Regions from separate parts of the Streptomyces sp. WMMC940 genome, predicted to be linked through region 1. Evidence: riboswitches for the same ligand, from Rfam matches in the RefSeq annotation. Region 1 holds a riboswitch; each other region holds the start of a gene.
The links. A riboswitch is a leader RNA that binds a small molecule or an ion and turns the genes downstream of it on or off. The one in region 1 is predicted to bind cobalamin.
Positions count from the first base shown of each region.

Region 2: another riboswitch for cobalamin. It lies ahead of O7595_RS31280 (energy-coupling factor ABC transporter permease); the one in region 1 lies ahead of O7595_RS26490 (cobalamin biosynthesis protein).
Region 3: another riboswitch for cobalamin. It lies ahead of metE (5-methyltetrahydropteroyltriglutamate--homocysteine S-methyltransferase); the one in region 1 lies ahead of O7595_RS26490 (cobalamin biosynthesis protein).

Region 1 covers NZ_JAPZBC010000001.1:6,023,738-6,029,220, forward strand. Annotated here, with positions in the region: gene O7595_RS26485 (IS110 family transposase) at 1-571, shown strand, start outside; gene O7595_RS26490 (cobalamin biosynthesis protein) at 589-1,572, opposite strand; cobalamin riboswitch at 1,604-1,755, opposite strand; gene O7595_RS26495 (hypothetical protein) at 1,892-2,113, opposite strand; gene O7595_RS26500 (inorganic phosphate transporter) at 2,126-3,382, opposite strand; gene O7595_RS26505 (class II aldolase/adducin family protein) at 3,780-4,481, shown strand; gene O7595_RS26510 (alpha/beta hydrolase) at 4,541-5,483, shown strand, end outside.
Region 2 covers NZ_JAPZBC010000001.1:7,088,638-7,094,120, forward strand. Annotated here, with positions in the region: gene O7595_RS31265 (energy-coupling factor ABC transporter ATP-binding protein) at 1-401, opposite strand, end outside; gene cbiQ (cobalt ECF transporter T component CbiQ) at 398-1,147, opposite strand; gene O7595_RS31275 (energy-coupling factor ABC transporter substrate-binding protein) at 1,154-1,528, opposite strand; gene O7595_RS31280 (energy-coupling factor ABC transporter permease) at 1,525-2,217, opposite strand; cobalamin riboswitch at 2,247-2,467, opposite strand; gene O7595_RS31285 (PTS-dependent dihydroxyacetone kinase phosphotransferase subunit DhaM) at 2,484-2,888, opposite strand; gene dhaL (dihydroxyacetone kinase subunit DhaL) at 2,885-3,481, opposite strand; gene dhaK (dihydroxyacetone kinase subunit DhaK) at 3,572-4,564, opposite strand; gene O7595_RS31300 (baeRF3 domain-containing protein) at 4,757-5,483, opposite strand, start outside.
Region 3 covers NZ_JAPZBC010000001.1:7,377,151-7,382,633, forward strand. Annotated here, with positions in the region: gene O7595_RS32370 (hypothetical protein) at 1-465, opposite strand, end outside; gene O7595_RS32375 (hypothetical protein) at 606-977, opposite strand; gene metE (5-methyltetrahydropteroyltriglutamate--homocysteine S-methyltransferase) at 1,081-3,399, opposite strand; cobalamin riboswitch at 3,566-3,787, opposite strand; gene O7595_RS32385 (3-hydroxybutyryl-CoA dehydrogenase) at 3,968-4,837, opposite strand; gene aceB (malate synthase A) at 4,834-5,483, opposite strand, start outside.

The DNA.
Region 1 (5,483 bases):
GGCCCCGAAGGCCGCCTCCCGCCTCAGCGAACAGGTCGCCGGACAGCTCGTCCGAGTCCAGGTGCAGCTGGTGCAGGGCATACGCGCGACGATCCGTGTCTTGGACAAGTCCATCGCCGAAGCAGCCGCAACCCATCCCTACGCACCGCTTTTCGCCACCATGCCGCGCATCGGCAAGGTCAGCCTCGGGCAGATCATCGGCGAGATCGGCCCGATCCTGGAACGCGCCCAGACCTGCGAACAACTCGTCGCCGAAGCTGGCGTCGTCCCGGTCACCCGGGCCTCGGGCAAGGCCCGCACACTCTCCTTCCGCTTCGCGACCAACCGAAGAGCTCGACTCGCGCTGACGACCTTCGCCGACAACAGCCGCCACGGCAGCGACTGGGCCGCCAAGATCTACAACGACGCCAGGGCGCGCAAGAAGCGACACCCCCACGCGATCCGCATCCTGGCCCGAGCATGGCTCCGCGTGATGTGGGCCTGCTGGCGCGACGGCACCTGCTATGACCCCGTGATCCACCAATCCAACAGCAAGATCAACACGACCGCGGAGACGCGGATGGCGGCATAGAGGTTGACTCAGGAAACTCATGTGCGCCTCCGCCCCAGGGCCCCGGCCGCGAGGCGCCCGCCCGCGCACACCGCGAGCGCCAGCACCCCCACGCGCCGCGAGAGCCGTACCGCCCGTTCGATGTCCGCGACCTCGACGGCCCGGCCGCCGGCGCCGTTGAGCACGGGCCGGTGCTCGACCCGGCCGCCGTACGAGAGCGTCCCGCCGAGCCGTACGCCGAGGGCTCCGGCGAACGCGGCCTCCACGGGACCGGCGTTGGGGCTCGGGTGCTTCGCGGCGTCCCGGCGCCAGGCGCGGGCGGCGCCGCGCGGGTCGCCGCCCGCGGCGGTCGCCAGCGCCGCGGTGAGCCGGGCCCCGGGCCAGCCCGCGAGGTCGTCGAGCCGGGCGGAGGCCCAGCCGTACCGCCGGTAGCGCGGGGACTTGTGGCCGACCATCGCGTCCAGGGTGTTGACGGCGCGGAACCCGACGAGGCCCGGCACCCCGCCGACCGCGCCCCAGACGAGCGCGCCCACGACGGCGTCCGAGGTGTTCTCGGCGACGGACTCCACGACGGCGCGGGCGATGCCGGCGCCGTCCAGCGCCTGCGGGTCGCGCCCGCACAGACGCGGCAGCCGCTCCCTGGCGACCTCGATGTCCCCGGCCGCCAGCGCCCCGCCGATCGCCCGCGCCTCCAGGCCCAGCGAGGTGCCGCCGACGACGGCCCAGGTGGCGGCCGCGGTCAGGGCGACGGCGGCGCCGCGCGACCGGCGTGCGGAGGCGGCGGCCAGCGCGCCCGCGGCGATCGCGCCCCCGGCGCACACCGCGGTGTGCAGGGCGCCCCAGCCGCGGTGGTCGCGCCAGAGTCTCCGTTCGAGAGCGGCGGCGGCCCGGCCGAAGGCGGCGACCGGGTGCCCGCGGCGTGGATCGCCGAGGAGCAGGTCGCCGGCCAGCCCGGCCGCGGCGCCGTACGCGAACGTGATGTCCGGGCGCGGCGCGCCCGGCCCCCCCGGTTCGGCAGGCATGTTCGTCCTCACTCAGGGTCCGCGCCCTGGCTCGACGTGACCGGCGGGAGAGAGTTCCTGGCTCCGGGACGCTCCGTGAGGGGGAGCGCACCCGTGACAGTGGCGGGACCGCGCCGGATTCGCACCGGCTTCCTCTTCTGCCGCCGTAAATGGCCCCGGAAGTCCACCACGGTCCCCGAACGCCCGTCAACTCGCCCTTGACCTGCGACGGGACAGTGTGCCGAGGCCCACATGGGGCGGGTGCGGGCGCGCACACGACAGGGGCCGGGCCCACCCGGAGGTGCGCCCGGCCCCTGTGCGAGGAGGTGCCGTACGGCGGTCAGACCACGATCAGATAGATCCCGAAGGCCACCGCCGCCGCGCAGAGCGCGAAGCAGGTGTACGCACCCGTGCGGGCGAGGCCGGCGGAGCCTCCCTGCGCTGCCGCGGCCTCCTGCTTGGAGAGACCCGCGACGCCCAGGGTGAACAGGCCCACCAGGGCGACGGTCACGACGAGGCTCACGCCGAAGACGGAGCCCAGAGCTGCCCAGTCGATCTTCATGCTGTTCTTTCCTTACACCGTGGCGGCGGGTGCCGGAGCGGACTCGGAGGTCTGGGCCGGGATGGTGGCCTTCGGCGCCTCGGGCTCGGTCACCGAGTTCCCTACGACACCGGCCGGGGGCGGGGTGACGGCCGCGATGGCGGTGGTGACGACTCCCGCGGGCTCGATCTCGTCGTCCGTGACGTTGGTGTGGTCGACCGGCTTGCGGCGCGAGATCACCCAGATGGCCCCGGAGCCGGCGACGAGCAGCACGGCCACGGCGGCGATGCCCCAGGTGCCCTGCTTGGTCAGGAACTCCGCGGCCGCGGCGACCAGGCCGGCGGCGGGCAGGGTCAGACCCCAGGCGACGAACATCCGGGTCGCGGTGGACCAGCGGACCACACCGCCCCTGCGGCCGAGACCCGCGCCCATCACGGCACCCGAGCAGGACTGGGTGGTGGAGAGCGAGAAGCCGAGGTTCGAGGAGGCCAGGATGACCGTCGCGGCGCTGGTCTGGGCGGCGAAGCCCTGCTGCGGCTGGAGGTCGGTCAGGCCCTTGCCCATCGTGCGGATGATGCGCCAGCCGCCGAGGTAGGTACCGAGCGCGATCGCGACACCGGCGGAGACGATGACCCACATCGGGGGGTTCGAGCCGGGGGCGAGGACGCCTCCGGTGACCAGGGCCAGGGTGATGACGCCCATGGTCTTCTGCGCGTCGTTGGTGCCGTGGGCGAGGGACACCAGGCCGGCGGAGGCGATCTGGCCGGCGCGGTAGCCCTTGGAGGTGGCCTTGTTCTCGGTCGTGCCACCGATCCGGTACGTCAGCCTGGTGGCGACCAGGGCCGCGAGGCCGGCGACGAGAGGAGCCGCGACGGCGGGGATCAGGACCTTGGTGACGATCGTGCCGCCGTTGACGGCCGAGAAGCCGGCCGACATCACCGCGGCGCCGATGAGGCCGCCGAAGAGGGCGTGCGAGGAGCTGGACGGGAGGCCCAGCAGCCAGGTCAGCAGGTTCCAGAGGATCGCGCCGACGAGCGCGGCGAAGATCACTTCTGTGCGGATGCCCTCTTCGTTGATGATGCCGCCCGAGATCGTCTTGGCGACCTCGACGGAGAGGAACGCGCCGACCAGGTTCAGCACGGCGGACATCGCCACTGCTGCCTTCGGTCTCATCGCACCCGTCGAGATGGTCGTCGCCATGGCGTTGGCGGTGTCGTGGAAGCCGTTCGTGAAATCGAACACGAGTGCTGTCACGACGACAATCGCGAGCAGCAGGGTGATGTGCTCCATTTACCGGGTACCCAGGCAATCGTTCAGATGTCAGTGGCTCGGGCGAACGTAGGGTTGCCGGGTGAACGGAAGGTGAACTGGGGCGGGCTTCGGAGTGTCCGCAAGTGGGGTGAGGCTCCTCCGCTTGTGTCCGCGGCGGCGCCCCGGAAGTGCGCGGAGCCGGGTCGTACCGATCGGAATCAGCCAAATTTCGGGCCTCAGCCTCTCTCAGATGGTCGCACCATGGTCGCTGCGTGATCAGATTCCGTCGCCTGGATGAACACCAGAAGAGATTCCGGTCACTCCGGACTTTCCGACGCCGCGCCCGTCGCCGCGCCCGGCCATCGGGGTGCGGCGACGGGCGCCCGGCACCGGCCCGCCGTCGCCCCCACCGGTCCGGGCTGACACGATCGGCCCTATGACGGAACAGGGGCAGCCGGACGGACAGCCGGAGGGCGAGGAGCCGGAGGCGATAGCCCGGGCCTGGTCGGACCTCGTGGCCACCGCACGCAGAACCGTCACGGACGGCCTGGTCGTGGGAACCTCGGGGAACGTCTCCGTACGCGTCCCCGGCCGCGCCGGGGACATCGTGCTGGTCACCCCCAGCGGGGTGCACTACGACCGGCTCACCCCGGCGGACGCCGTCGGTGTCCGCCTCGACGGCCGACAGGTCCTCGGGGAGCTCACGCCCACCAGCGAGCTCCCGATGCATCTCGCGATCCACCGCACCACCGACGCGGTGGCCGTCGTCCACACGCACGCCGTACACGCCACCGCCGTCTCCACCCTCGTCGACGAGCTGCCGCTGATCCACTACATGGCGGCGGCCCTCGGGGGCCCCGTCCGCGTCGCCCCCTACGCCCTGTACGGCACCGGCGAGCTGGCGGCGTACATGCTCCGCGCCCTGGAGGGCCGCACCGGCTGCCTGCTCCGCAACCACGGAACGGTCACCTACGGATCCTCGCTGGACCAGGCCTTCGACCGCACCGCCCAGCTGGAGTGGATGTGCCGCCTCTGGCTCACCGCCGGCTCCGTCCCCGGTCACACCCCCACCCTGCTCTCCGAGCCGCAGCTCCGGGACGTCGCCGAGAAGCTCCGCGACTACGGCCAGTCCCGCTGACGTCACTCCCGCCGCCCGGTCCACTGGCACCCCGGCACGGACCTCACCACACTGGAACGGTGCGCCCGGCAACAGCGACGGCAGCGGCCGTCACCACCCTCATCGGTCTCGGCGCGGCCGCGTTCGCCGCGGGCCGCTACGCCAGCGACGCCGCGCTGAAGGCCCCCACGGGACGGCCCCTGCCCGGTGAAGGACGGCTCACCGTGCACGCCACCGGGCCGGGCCGGATCACCCTCACCCGCAGCCTCGTCTCCCTGCGCCCCGGCACGTACGGGCTCTGCGGGCACGACGTGCACGCCCTCGCGGGCCCCGTCCTGGACCAGGTGCCGCACGCGGCGGACACGGTCGTCCGCCGGCTGGAGCGGGTCGAGCGCGGCAGCCTCGACCCCGGCACCAAGGTGCGGCTCACCCCCCAGCTGCACGTCGGCGACCCGGACAGCGCGCTCGGCATCGACCACGAGGACGTGGACATCCCCGGCGAACTCGGGTCCCTGCCCGGCTGGTTCGTCCCCGGACCGCGCTCGACCTGGGTCATCGTGGTGCACGGCCTCGGCACCACGCGCGAACTCACGATGAACCTCATGCCGTTCCTCACCGAGCAGCGCCTGCCGGTACTGGCGCCCGCCTACCGCGGCGACCCCGGCGCTCCCGCGTCCCCCGACGGCCTCGGGCACCTCGGCGACTCCGAATGGCGCGACCTCGACGCGGCCGTGCGCTTCGCGGTCCGCGGCGGCGCCGACCGGGTCATCCTGCACGGCTGGTCCACCGGCGCGTCCATGGCCCTGCACGCCGCCGCCAACTCCGCGCTTCGCGAGCGGATCGCCGGACTCGTCCTGGACTCCCCGGTCCTGGACTGGGAGACCACGCTTCGGTCCCTCGCCGCGGCCCGCCGCATGCCGACCGCCCTGCTGCCGCTCGCGGTACGCGCGGCACAGGGGCGCACGGGACTCCACGGCGACCGGCTGAGGGCGGCCGCCGACCCGGACGCACTGCGCGTACCCA
Region 2 (5,483 bases), 1.1 Mb from region 1:
GCGACCCGGGCCCGTACCTCCGGCTCCGGCAGCCCCAGGTTCATCGGCCCGAACGACACGTCCTGGCCCACCGAGGCGGCGAACAGCTGGTCGTCCGGATCCTGCACGACCAGCTGGACCGTCGTCCGCAGCCGGGTCAGCCCGCCGCGGTCGTACGCCACCGGCTCGCCGTGCAGCAGGAGCCGGCCCTCGTCGCAGCGCAGCCCGCCGCTGAGGAGCCGCATCAGGGTCGTCTTGCCGCTGCCGTTCCGGCCCAGCAGCGCCAGGGAACGTCCCCCCGGCACGGCGAAGTCGACACCGCGCAGCACCGGCGGGCCGTCCGGGTAGGAGAATCCCGCGCCGGCCAGTTCCACCACGGGCGCCCCGGCCCCGGGCGCGCTCGCGTCCACGGACGTGCTCACAGTACGGACCTTTCCAGTACGAGGGTGAGGGCGACGATCCCCGCCAGCAGTCCGGCGGTCGCCGCCAGGAAGCGGGCCGACACCGTCGCGGGCGGCACCAGGACCCGCAGCGTTCCGTCGTAGCCGCGCCCGGCGAGCCCGGTCTGCAACCGCTGGGCCCGGTCGAAGGCCCGCACGAAGGCGGTCGCGGCGAGCCCGGCGAGGGACCGCCAGGCGGCCGCCCGGGTCGTGTGCCCGAGCCGGGCCGCCTGTGCCTCACGGATCCGGTGCACCGCGTCGAGCAGCAGGAAGCCGATCCGGTACATCACGAGGGCCACGTCCACGACGGGCCCGGGCACCCCGGCCCGGACCAGCCGGGGCAGCACGTCCGACACCGGCGTGGTGAACGCGAACAGCAGCACCCCGAGCGAGGCGGCGGACGTCCGCAGCAGGAGCCGTACGGCGTGCGCGGGGCCGTCGGGCGCGAGCGCCAGGAAGCCGTCGGGGCCGCCCACCGAGAACAGCAGGGGAACGGCACCGGTGACGCAGAACCCGAGCGGAATGCGCCACGCCCGCCACAGCTGGCGCGGCGCCACCCCGGCGGGCCCGAGCAGTACGGACACGACCGCCGCGGCGACCAGGACGGCACCCGGCCACGGCGGCAGCGCGACGGCGCAGACCGTCAGCCCGAACCCGAGTGCCGCCTTCTCGCACGGATGACGGCGGCGCCAGCGACTGCTGTGCGCCGCCGCGTCGATCGGCAGCATCGGCGGCTAGGCGCCCGGGCCGGCGGTGTCGGCAACCCCCGCGGAACCGGCGGCCGGCGTCTCCGCCTCCCCGGCCGCCGCCCGCGCCCCACCCTGCCGGCGCCCCTTGCGCAGCCCGAAGTAGTAGGCCAGGACACCGGCACCCAGCGCCGCCTGGAGGGCGAACAGCGCCGACTCGACCTCCCCGGACGGAGGTTCGTAGAGCGGCGCGAACCACGGCTCGTAGTCCGGCGCGATCTCCGTGATCGCGGTCTCCGCCTCCCCGTCGGCACCCGCGAAGGGCTCCTCCTTGTGGTCGCCGAGGCCCAGGGCGAGCGGCAGCACCGCCAGCGCCGCCACGATCGCCAGCAGCAGCGTGTTGATCTTCGCGTTACGGCTCATCGGACCGCGGCCTCCTTCTTGGCGCCGCCCTGGAGGAGCACTCCGAGGCGGGTCAGCTCACCCTTGCTGGACTGCACGAGCAACCGCATCACCAGCACGGTGAGCAGGCCCTCGCTCACGGCCAGCGGGATCTGGGTGAACGCGAAGATGCCGCCGAACTTGGCCAGGGCGCCGGCCACGCCGCTGCCCGGGTCGGGGAATGCCAGCGCCAGCTGCACGCTGGTGACGCAGTACGTGGACAGGTCCGCGACGAACGCGCCGAAGAAGACGCCCACCATCAGCGGCGCCCCGGACCGGCGCAGCAGCGCGTACACCGCGAACCCGGCCCACGGCCCGACGATCGCCATCGAGAACACGTTCGCACCGAGCGTGGTCAGTCCGCCGTGGGCCAGCAGCAGCGCCTGGAAGAGCAGGGTGATCGTGCCGAGCACTGCCATGATCGGTGGCCGGAACAGGATCGCGCCCAGCCCCGTGCCGGTCGGGTGCGAGCAACTGCCGGTCACGGAAGGGATCTTGAGCGCCGAGAGGACGAAGGTGAAGGCGCCCGACGCGCCGAGCAGCAGGGTGGACTCGGGATTCGCCCTGACCTCACGGGTGAGCGCCCGTACGCCGTGGATCACGAAGGGGGCGGACGCGACGCCCCAGGCGGCCGCGTGCACAGGGGGCAGAAACCCCTCGGCTATATGCATGGTTGGGAGACCCTCTCCAGCACCTCGTGGATGGACAACGCGCCCCGGCCGGTCTCCTGGCTGACGGGTCCTGCCGCCCGGGCTCCGCCTTCCCGGACACCACGGTCTCCCGTGGCGGTCCAGTGGCTTCCTTGCGGAGAGAGCCGGACTTCCCGATCACAGTGGCGAGGGCCGCACCGGTACTCCACCGGTTTCCCGTTCACCAAGGCCCTGCGACATTAGTGCGTTGACCAGGTCCATCACAAGCCGCGCGCGGATGCGTACGGTCACACCTTGCGGTAGTCGTACGCCTCCGCGGCCGCCGCCTCCACCGCGTCCAGATCCGCGCCGGCGGCCGCGGTGACCACCGCGGCGACGGCGCCCTCCACGAACGGCGCGTCCACCAGCCTGGTCTCCTCCGGAAGTTCGTCGCCCTCGGCCAGCAGCGCCTTGACCGTCAGCACGGCGCTGCCGATGTCGACCAGCACGGCCACTCCGGCGCCCCGGTCCACCTCGTGCGCGGCACGCGCCGTCAGCTCCGAACTGGTGCCGAGGCCCCCGTCCGCCGTCCCGCCCGCCGCGGCGACCGGTACGGCGTCGCCGGAGCCGGCCAGCCTCCGGGCGAGGTCGGCGACCGACTCCGCGACCTGCGCGCTGTGCGAGACGAGGACGATCCCGACCGGGCCGGTCATCGCGCGGCCTCCTCGAGGGCCCCGACCAGCAGGGCGGAGGACGTCGCCCCCGGATCCTGGTGCCCGATGCTGCGCTCGCCCAGATAGCTCGCCCGCCCCTTGCGGGCCAGCATCGGCACGGTCGCCGCCGCGCCCTCGTCGGCGGCCTCCCGCGCCGCCGCGAAGGACTCGTCCAGCGCCGCGGCCGCGGGCTCCAGCGCGTCCAGCATCGTCTTGTCCCCGGCCTTCGCGCCGCCGAGCTGCGCCACCGCCGCGATCCCCGCGCGCAGCGCCTCGGCGAGCTGCGCCCGCGACACCTCGGGCTCGTCGCCGAGCGCCTTTCCGGCCCGCCGCAGCAGCGTGCCGTACAGCGGCCCCGACGCCCCACCGACCGTCGAGATCAACTGCCGCCCGGTCAGCATCAGCACGGCACCGGGGGTGTCCGGCGCGTCCTTCTCCAGCGCCGCCCGCACCGCCGTGAAACCCCGCTGCAGATTCGTTCCGTGGTCGGCGTCCCCGATCGCGGCGTCGAGCTCGGTGAGCCGGCCCGCCTCGCGGTCCACCGCCTCGGCCAGGGCGTTCATCCAGCGGAGGAAGAAATCCGCGTCGAGCACAGCGTCTCCTTCTCGTGGCGCACCGGTTTCCCCGCGCGCGTCGTCGCGGCCCGCGGACGCGAAGCCGCCGTCGGCCGGGCCGGGCATGACTCAGCGGCCCCAGCGCAGCGCGGGCGTCTCCACCGGGGCGTCCCACAGCCGCAGGATCTCCTCGTCCGCCTCGCACAGCGTCACCGAGCAGCCGGCCATGTCGAGCGAGGTGACGTAGTTGCCGACCAGGGTCCGGGCCACCGGCACGCCCCGCTCGGCGAGCACCCGGTGGACCTCCGCGTTGAACCCGTACAGCTCCAGCAGCGGTGTCGCGCCCATGCCGTTGACCAGCGCCAGCACCGGACTGGACGGCTGCAGGTCCTCCAGAACCGCGTTCACCGCGAAGTCCGCGATCTCCCGCGACGTCATCATCGGCCGCCTCTCCCGGCCGGGCTCGCCGTGGATGCCGATCCCCAACTCCAGTTCGCCGGACGGCAGGTCGAACGTCGGGGTGCCCTTGGCGGGGGTCGTGACGGCGCTGAGCGCGACACCGAAGCTGCGTGACCGCTCGCCGACCCGACGGGCGACGGCCTCGACCCGCTCCAGCGGCGCGCCCTCCTCCGCCGCGGCGCCCGCGATCTTCTCCACGAAGAGCGTCGCGCCCGTACCGCGCCGGCCCGCCGTGTAGAGGCTGTCCTGCACGGCCACGTCGTCGTTGACGAGCACCTTGGCCACTTGGACGCCCTCGTCCTCGGCGAGTTCCCGGGCCATGTCGAAGTTCAGCACGTCGCCGGTGTAGTTCTTGACCACGAAGAGCACACCCGCCCCGCTGTCCACCGCCGCCGCGGCCCGGGCCATCTGGTCCGGCACCGGGGACGTGAAGACCTCGCCGGGGCACGCCGCCGAGAGCATCCCGACCCCCACGAACCCGCCGTGCAGGGGCTCGTGCCCCGACCCGCCGCCGGACACCAGGCCCACCTTGCCCGCGACCGGGGCGTCCCCCCGCACCACGACCCTGTTCTCCACGTCGACGTTCAGCCCGGGGTGCGCCGCGGCCAGACCTCGCAGGCCGTCGGCGACGACCGTCTCGGGGACATTGATGAGCATCCTCATGGGAACCTCCTGGTGGACTGGCGACGATCACTCCGGACGGTGTCCTCTCAGGCCGGGCCGTGGCGGTACGGGCCGCACACCCTCTGCCAGTATCGGCGCAAACGGCCCGCACGGCACCGCGCTCCCGCCGATCCGTCGGCACCGTCGGCGGGGCGGCCGGAGGTTCCCTGCCGGCCGCCCGGCGGAGGCCGGTCAGTAGCGCAGTGCGCTCGCGATGCCGCCCATTCCCGCAAGCGTGCCGTCCGGGACGAACCGCACCTGCGCGCCCGTCTCCAGGGACTTCTCGACGATCTCGTCCACGACGTCGACCAGCGCGTCCAGGTCGCCGGTGTCGGCGGGCAGGAGGTGGGCGCCGGTGTCCCGCACCGTCTCGCGGTAGTTCTCCTCCACGGCTAGCAGCGCGACCCGGCCCGTCTCCACGTTCTGTCGGATCTCGTCGACGCCGGCGGCGAAGGCGCGCCTGCCCCTGGCCCGGTCCAGCTCCTCGAGCACGCCGGAGACCTCCTGCTGCGCGCGGGCCTCGACGAACGGCCGCACCGCCTGCCAGACCGCGTCGGCGGAGCCGCCCGCCACCCCGCCCCGGGGCGCGTGGACGGCCTGGCCCTTCGCGGCCGTGCCGACGTCGTCGAGGAGGGCGAGCGCGGCGGGCTCGCCGGTCACGTACAGAGGCCGAGGGTCGGCCTTCAGCACCGAGGCGAGCGCCGTGTCGGCCTCCCGCAGGAAGTGCCGGGTGTCCTCGTCCTGGAAGGTGCTGGGCACATCCCCGATCCGCTCCTGGCGCTCGGCGTCGAAGTTCTCCGCGGGGCGGGACATCGGGAACGGCCCGGTGCGCTCCTCGGAGAGGCGGTCGGCCGCGCCGCTCCACAGGGTGGCCCGGTCCGAGGCGACCGCCAGGACCCAGAAGGGACGCTCGGCGGCC
Region 3 (5,483 bases), 1.4 Mb from region 1:
CAGCCACCAGGCGGCACCGAGCCCGGCGGCCAGGTGGGCGAGCAGCATGAGCGGACTCAGATGGGCGGGGGCCAGGGCCGCGCCGAAAGGTTCGGCCCCTGCGCCGGCGGCTCCGGTCACGACCTCCGGGCCGTAGGTCCCCATCTGTTCCGCATGAGACATATGCCCGACATGCGGGCCGCTGTGCACGGAGGGCGACGTCCGGGAATGGTCCGGGCCGGTGAACGCGAACAGCAGGTGCAGCGCACCCTGCGCGACCGTGACCGCACCCGCGATCTGCCCGAAAGTACGCTCCCGTCCGGCGAGGCGCCCCGCCGTGACCGCGACGGCCGTGCCGCCGACCGCGAGCAGGACGAGGGGCGGATGATGCCCGCCGGCCACGCTGTGCCCGGTTGCCGCCAGCAGCACGCACACCAGACTGAACACCGCCACCCGCGCGCCACGGAGCAGGCCACGGTCGGCCATCACTCCTCCTCGCGTTCGTCGGGCGGCTCACGCCTCTTCCGCACTACTACGTGTGCGGACCCGTCACCGTTCAATCCCGGCCACACATGGTCTCCCGACAGCGGTCGGGCCGGTTGACGTGACCGAACCCGTGCGGCACGTCACGGGGATCGTTTGGGCGCGCGGCTCGGGCCGGGTGAGCTTACCGTGACCGAAATCAGCCGCATCATTGGGCGTGACCGAGGCCCGATGCGGCGCGGCCCGCGGGTTCCGTCACCGATCGTGGGTCTCCACCGCGTCGGCGGATCGGCCCGCGGCGGCCTGGTCCACTCGGACACCGTGCCGTTCGCCAGATGCGCGACGAGTGGGTCGGCGCCGCGCCCCGGACGCAGGCCGAGCGACTCCGCCATCACCTGGATGTTGTCGAGCAGGGCTTCGACCACCGCGCGCGGCAGCGGGCGGGCAACGGTGTCGAGGAGCGCGTCGCGCAGGGCGCGTATCCAGGCGGTCTGACTACCGAGCTGTCTGCGCATGTCGAGCAGGCTCTCGAACTCCTTCGCTTCTTGCTTCTGCTCGTGGCGGTACTGCTCGTCGGGGCCGGGGCGCCCGTGACGCCCCGGCCCCGGGATGTGCGGGTCAGGACGCGGACAACTCGCCGCGTACGGCACGTGCGGCGGCGACCAGGTTCTCCAGCGAGGCCCGGGTCTCGGGCCAGGCGCGGGTCTTCAGGCCGCAGTCGGGGTTGACCCAGAGCCGCTCCGCCGGGATGGCCCTCAGACCCGTGCGGAGCAGGTCGGCCGCCTCCTCGGCGCTGGGGACGCGCGGTGAGTGGATGTCGTACACGCCCGGGCCTGCCTCGCGCGGGTAGCCGTGGGCGGCCAGTTCGCGGGCGACCTGCATGTGCGAGCGGGCGGCCTCCAGGCTGATGACGTCGGCGTCGAGGTCGTTGATGGCCTGGACGATGTCGCCGAACTCGGCGTAGCACATGTGCGTGTGGATCTGGGTGTCCGGCCGGACACCGCTCGTGCTCAGCCGGAACGCCTCCGTCGCCCAGGCCAGGTAGGCCGGGTGGTCGGCGGCGCGCAGCGGCAGCGTCTCGCGCAGCGCGGGCTCGTCCACCTGGATGACGGACGTACCGGCCGCCTCCAGATCGTTCACCTCGTCGCGCAGGGCGAGGGCCACCTGGCGGGCGGTCTCGCCGAGGGGCTGGTCGTCGCGGACGAAGGACCACGCGAGCATGGTGACCGGGCCGGTGAGCATGCCCTTGACCGGGCGGGACGTGAGGGACTGGGCGTACCGCGTCCAGGGCACCGTCATCGGCTCGGGGCGGGAGATGTCGCCGGCCAGGATCGGCGGGCGGACGTAGCGGGTGCCGTAGGACTGCACCCAGCCCTGCTGCGTGGCGAGGTAGCCGGTGAGCTGCTCGGCGAAGTACTGGACCATGTCGTTGCGTTCGGGCTCGCCGTGCACCAGGACGTCGATCCCGGTCTTCTCCTGGAAGGAGATGACCTCCTGGATCTCGGCCTTGATGCGCTCCTCGTAGCCGGCGGCGTCGATCCGGCCGGCGCGCAGGTCGGCGCGGGCCGTGCGCAGCTCGCCGGTCTGCGGGAAGGAACCGATCGTGGTGGTCGGCAGCAGGGGCAACCCGAGATGGGCGCGCTGGGCGGCGGCCCGTTCGGCGTAGGGCTGGGAGCGGCGGCCGTCGGCCTCGGTGACCGCCGCGGCGCGGGACCGTACGTCCGGGTCGTGCGTGATCGGGGAGCCCGCTCGGGAGCTCAGGTCGGCGCGGTTGGCGGCGAGTTCCGCGGTGATCGTGTCGGTGCCCTGGGCGAGTCCCTTGGCGAGGGTGACGATCTCGGCCGTCTTCTGCTTCGCGAAGGCGAGCCAGCGCAGGATCTGCGGCTCGATGTCCCGCTCCGGGGCCGTGTCCAGCGGCACATGGAGCAACGAGCAGGAGGCGGCCACGTCGACCCGGTCGGCCAGTCCGAGCAGGGTGGCGAGGGTGGACAGCGACTTCTCCAGGTCGTCGACCCAGATGTTGCGGCCGTTGACCACACCCGCGACCAGGCGCTTTCCGGGAAGTCCGCCGACGGCGGCGAGGGCGTCCAGGTTGGCGGCGGCGGACTCGGTGAAGTCCAGGGCGAGTCCCTCGACCGGGGCCTTGGCGAGCACCGGCAGGGCGTCGCCGAGCCGGTCGAAGTACGAGGCGACGAGCAGCCTGGACCGGTCGGCGAGGGCGCCGATCTCGCGGTATGCGCGCTCGGCGGCGTTCAGCTCGGCCGGGGTGCGGTCCTGGACGAGGGCGGGCTCGTCGAGCTGCACCCATTCGGCCCCGGCCGCGCGCAGGTCGGCGAGGACCTCGGCGTACACGGGCAGCAGCCGGTCCAGAAGGGTGAGCGGCTCGAAGTCCGCGGGCACGCCGGGGGCGGGCTTGGCGAGCAGGAGGTACGTGACCGGGCCGACCAGGACGGGGCGTGCGGTCAGGCCGAGAGCCTGGGCTTCCGTCAGCTCGGCGACCTGCTTGGTCGAGTCGGCTGTGAAGACGGTGTCCGGACCCAGTTCCGGGACCAGGTAGTGGTAGTTCGTGTCGAACCACTTCGTCATCTCCAGCGGCGCCACGTCCTGCGTGCCGCGCGCCATGGCGAAGTATCCGCCCAGGGCGTCCGCCTCGACGGCGGCGCGGTGGCGCTCGGGGATCGCGCCGACCATGACGCTGGTGTCGAGGACGTGGTCGTAGTACGAGGAGTCGCCGGTGGGCACCTCGTGGATGCCGGCCTGGGCGAGCTGCTGCCAGTTGGAGCGGCGCAGTTCGGCGGCGGTGGCACGGAGGGCGTCGGCGGTGACTCGGCCCTTCCAGTAGCCCTCGATCGCCTTCTTCAGTTCCCGGTTCGGGCCCTGGCGGGGGTAGCCGTACACGGTGGCCCGTGCTGCCGCGGCTGCGGACTTCGGTGTCACGGAGATCTCCTTCGCGAGATGAATCCCTGAGATCCCGGAGGTGGGACGAGAGCGCGAAGGGGTGACGAACCGGACGGTACGAGCGTGCGCGGCAAGGCACGGTCGATCGCCTGGTATGTACGCCGACCCGCCCTCGAGGTCACCGGGATGTCCACGCACGGAGTGGTCCGCGCGCGGGCAACGGGCAGGTCTTCGGACTCGCGGGCACGTCCTCCTGACCGGAGGGCACCTACTGGCCGTCGCTTCCCAGGTCCGGTACGGAGGACCCAGTGCGTTTGACGGCGGTCGTTCCCGCTCACCGCTGCGGGGCAGTCCCGGATTCCCACCGGGTTCCCTCTTGCGACGTCCCGCCTGGAGGACGGGGCGAACCAGCTGCACGGGTCAGCCTAGTCGGTGACACGAGCCTGAGCGGCGCGGCGTCCACGATCCGGATGGTGAAGTGGACCGCGAGGCGGTGACGCCGCAGGGCGGGAGCGCCGCACTCGCGCTCCCGCCCTTTCCCTGTGACGCCACCCGGGCCTCCCAGCCCGGGCCCTCCCGGGCCCCTCAGCCCGGTGGACTTGGATCGTCAGGCACGGTCGTACGCGTGGAACCCGCGTCCGGTCTTCCGGCCCAACAGTCCTGCCTCGACCATCCGCTGGAGCAACGGCGGCGGGGCGTACAGCGGCTCCTTGAACTCGTCGTAGAGGGACTCGGCGATCGAGGCGACGGTGTCGAGGCCGATCAGGTCGGCGAGCTTGAGCGGACCCATGGGGTGGGCGCAGCCAAGTTCCATGCCGGCGTCGATGTCGGTGGCCGTGGCGAATCCGGACTCCGCCATGCGGATCGCGGACAGCAGGTAGGGGATGAGCAGCGCGTTGACGACGAAGCCGGCCCGGTCCTGGGAGCGGATCACGGTCTTGCCGAGGGTGCCGGTCGCGAAGTCCTCGACGGTGGCGGCCGCCACCGCCGACGTGTGCAGGGAGGTCACGACCTCCACGAGCGGCAGTACGGGTACCGGGTTGAAGAAGTGCAGTCCCACGACCCGGTCGGCCCGACCGGTCGCCATCCCGAGCCGCATGACGGGGAGGGAGGAGGTGTTGGTCGCCAGGACGGCTTCCGGGTCCTCGACGATCTTGTCGAGGTTGGCGAAGACCTCGGTCTTGGCGTCGGTGTTCTCGATGACGGCCTCGATCACGAGCTGCCGGTCGGCGAGGTCTTCCAGGCTGCCGGTGAACACCATGCGGGTGAGGGCGTCCCGCGCGGCGGACTCCTCCAGCTTTCCGCGCCGCACCGCACGGTCGAGCGACGCCGCCACCCGGTCCCTGGCTGTGCGCGCGGCGATCGCATCCGCCTCGCAGACCACGGTGTCGAGCCCGGCCCGCGCGCACACCTCGGCGATGCCGGCGCCCATCTGCCCTCCGCCGACCACACCGACGCGCGTGATGTCCCCGCTCATGCCCCGGCCTCCGTCCGCTCCACGAGGTGACGGGTGTAGGCGTCCGGTGTGAAGAACAGCGGCAACTCACCGGCCAGGGTGGCCCGTTCGAAGAGCGCCCGGATGTCCTCCAATGGCGCCCAGGGGTGCTCGGCTCCGAGCGCCGCGAGCTCGTCGTCGAGCAGCAGCAGCACCGTCTGCCGTTCGATGACGCGGTGCCGCAGCCACTGCCAGATCTGCACGCGGGCGATCTCGGCGGTGGCGGCGTCCTCCATCAGGCCGTACAGCGCCACGGCGCCCTGTCCGCGCAGCCAGGCGGCGAAGTAGCGCAGTGCCACGGCGATGTTGGTGCGGACCCCCTCCGGCGTGGGCGGGCCGCTGATGCGACGCACCGACAGCAGGTCGGCCGGGGTCACCTCGACGTCGTCGCGGGTGCGGTCGATCTGGTCGGGCCGCTTGCCGAGGACGCCGTCGAAGACCTCGCGGCAGACGGGGACCAGGGCCGGATGGGCGACCCAGGAGCCGTCGAAGCCGTCCTCGGCCTCGCGTTCCTTGTCGAGCCGGACCTTGGCGAGCGCGGCCTCGTTCGCGGCAGGGTCCTTGCCGGGCACATGGGCGGACATTCCGCCGATGGCGTGGGCACCGCGCTTGTGGCAGGTGCGCACGA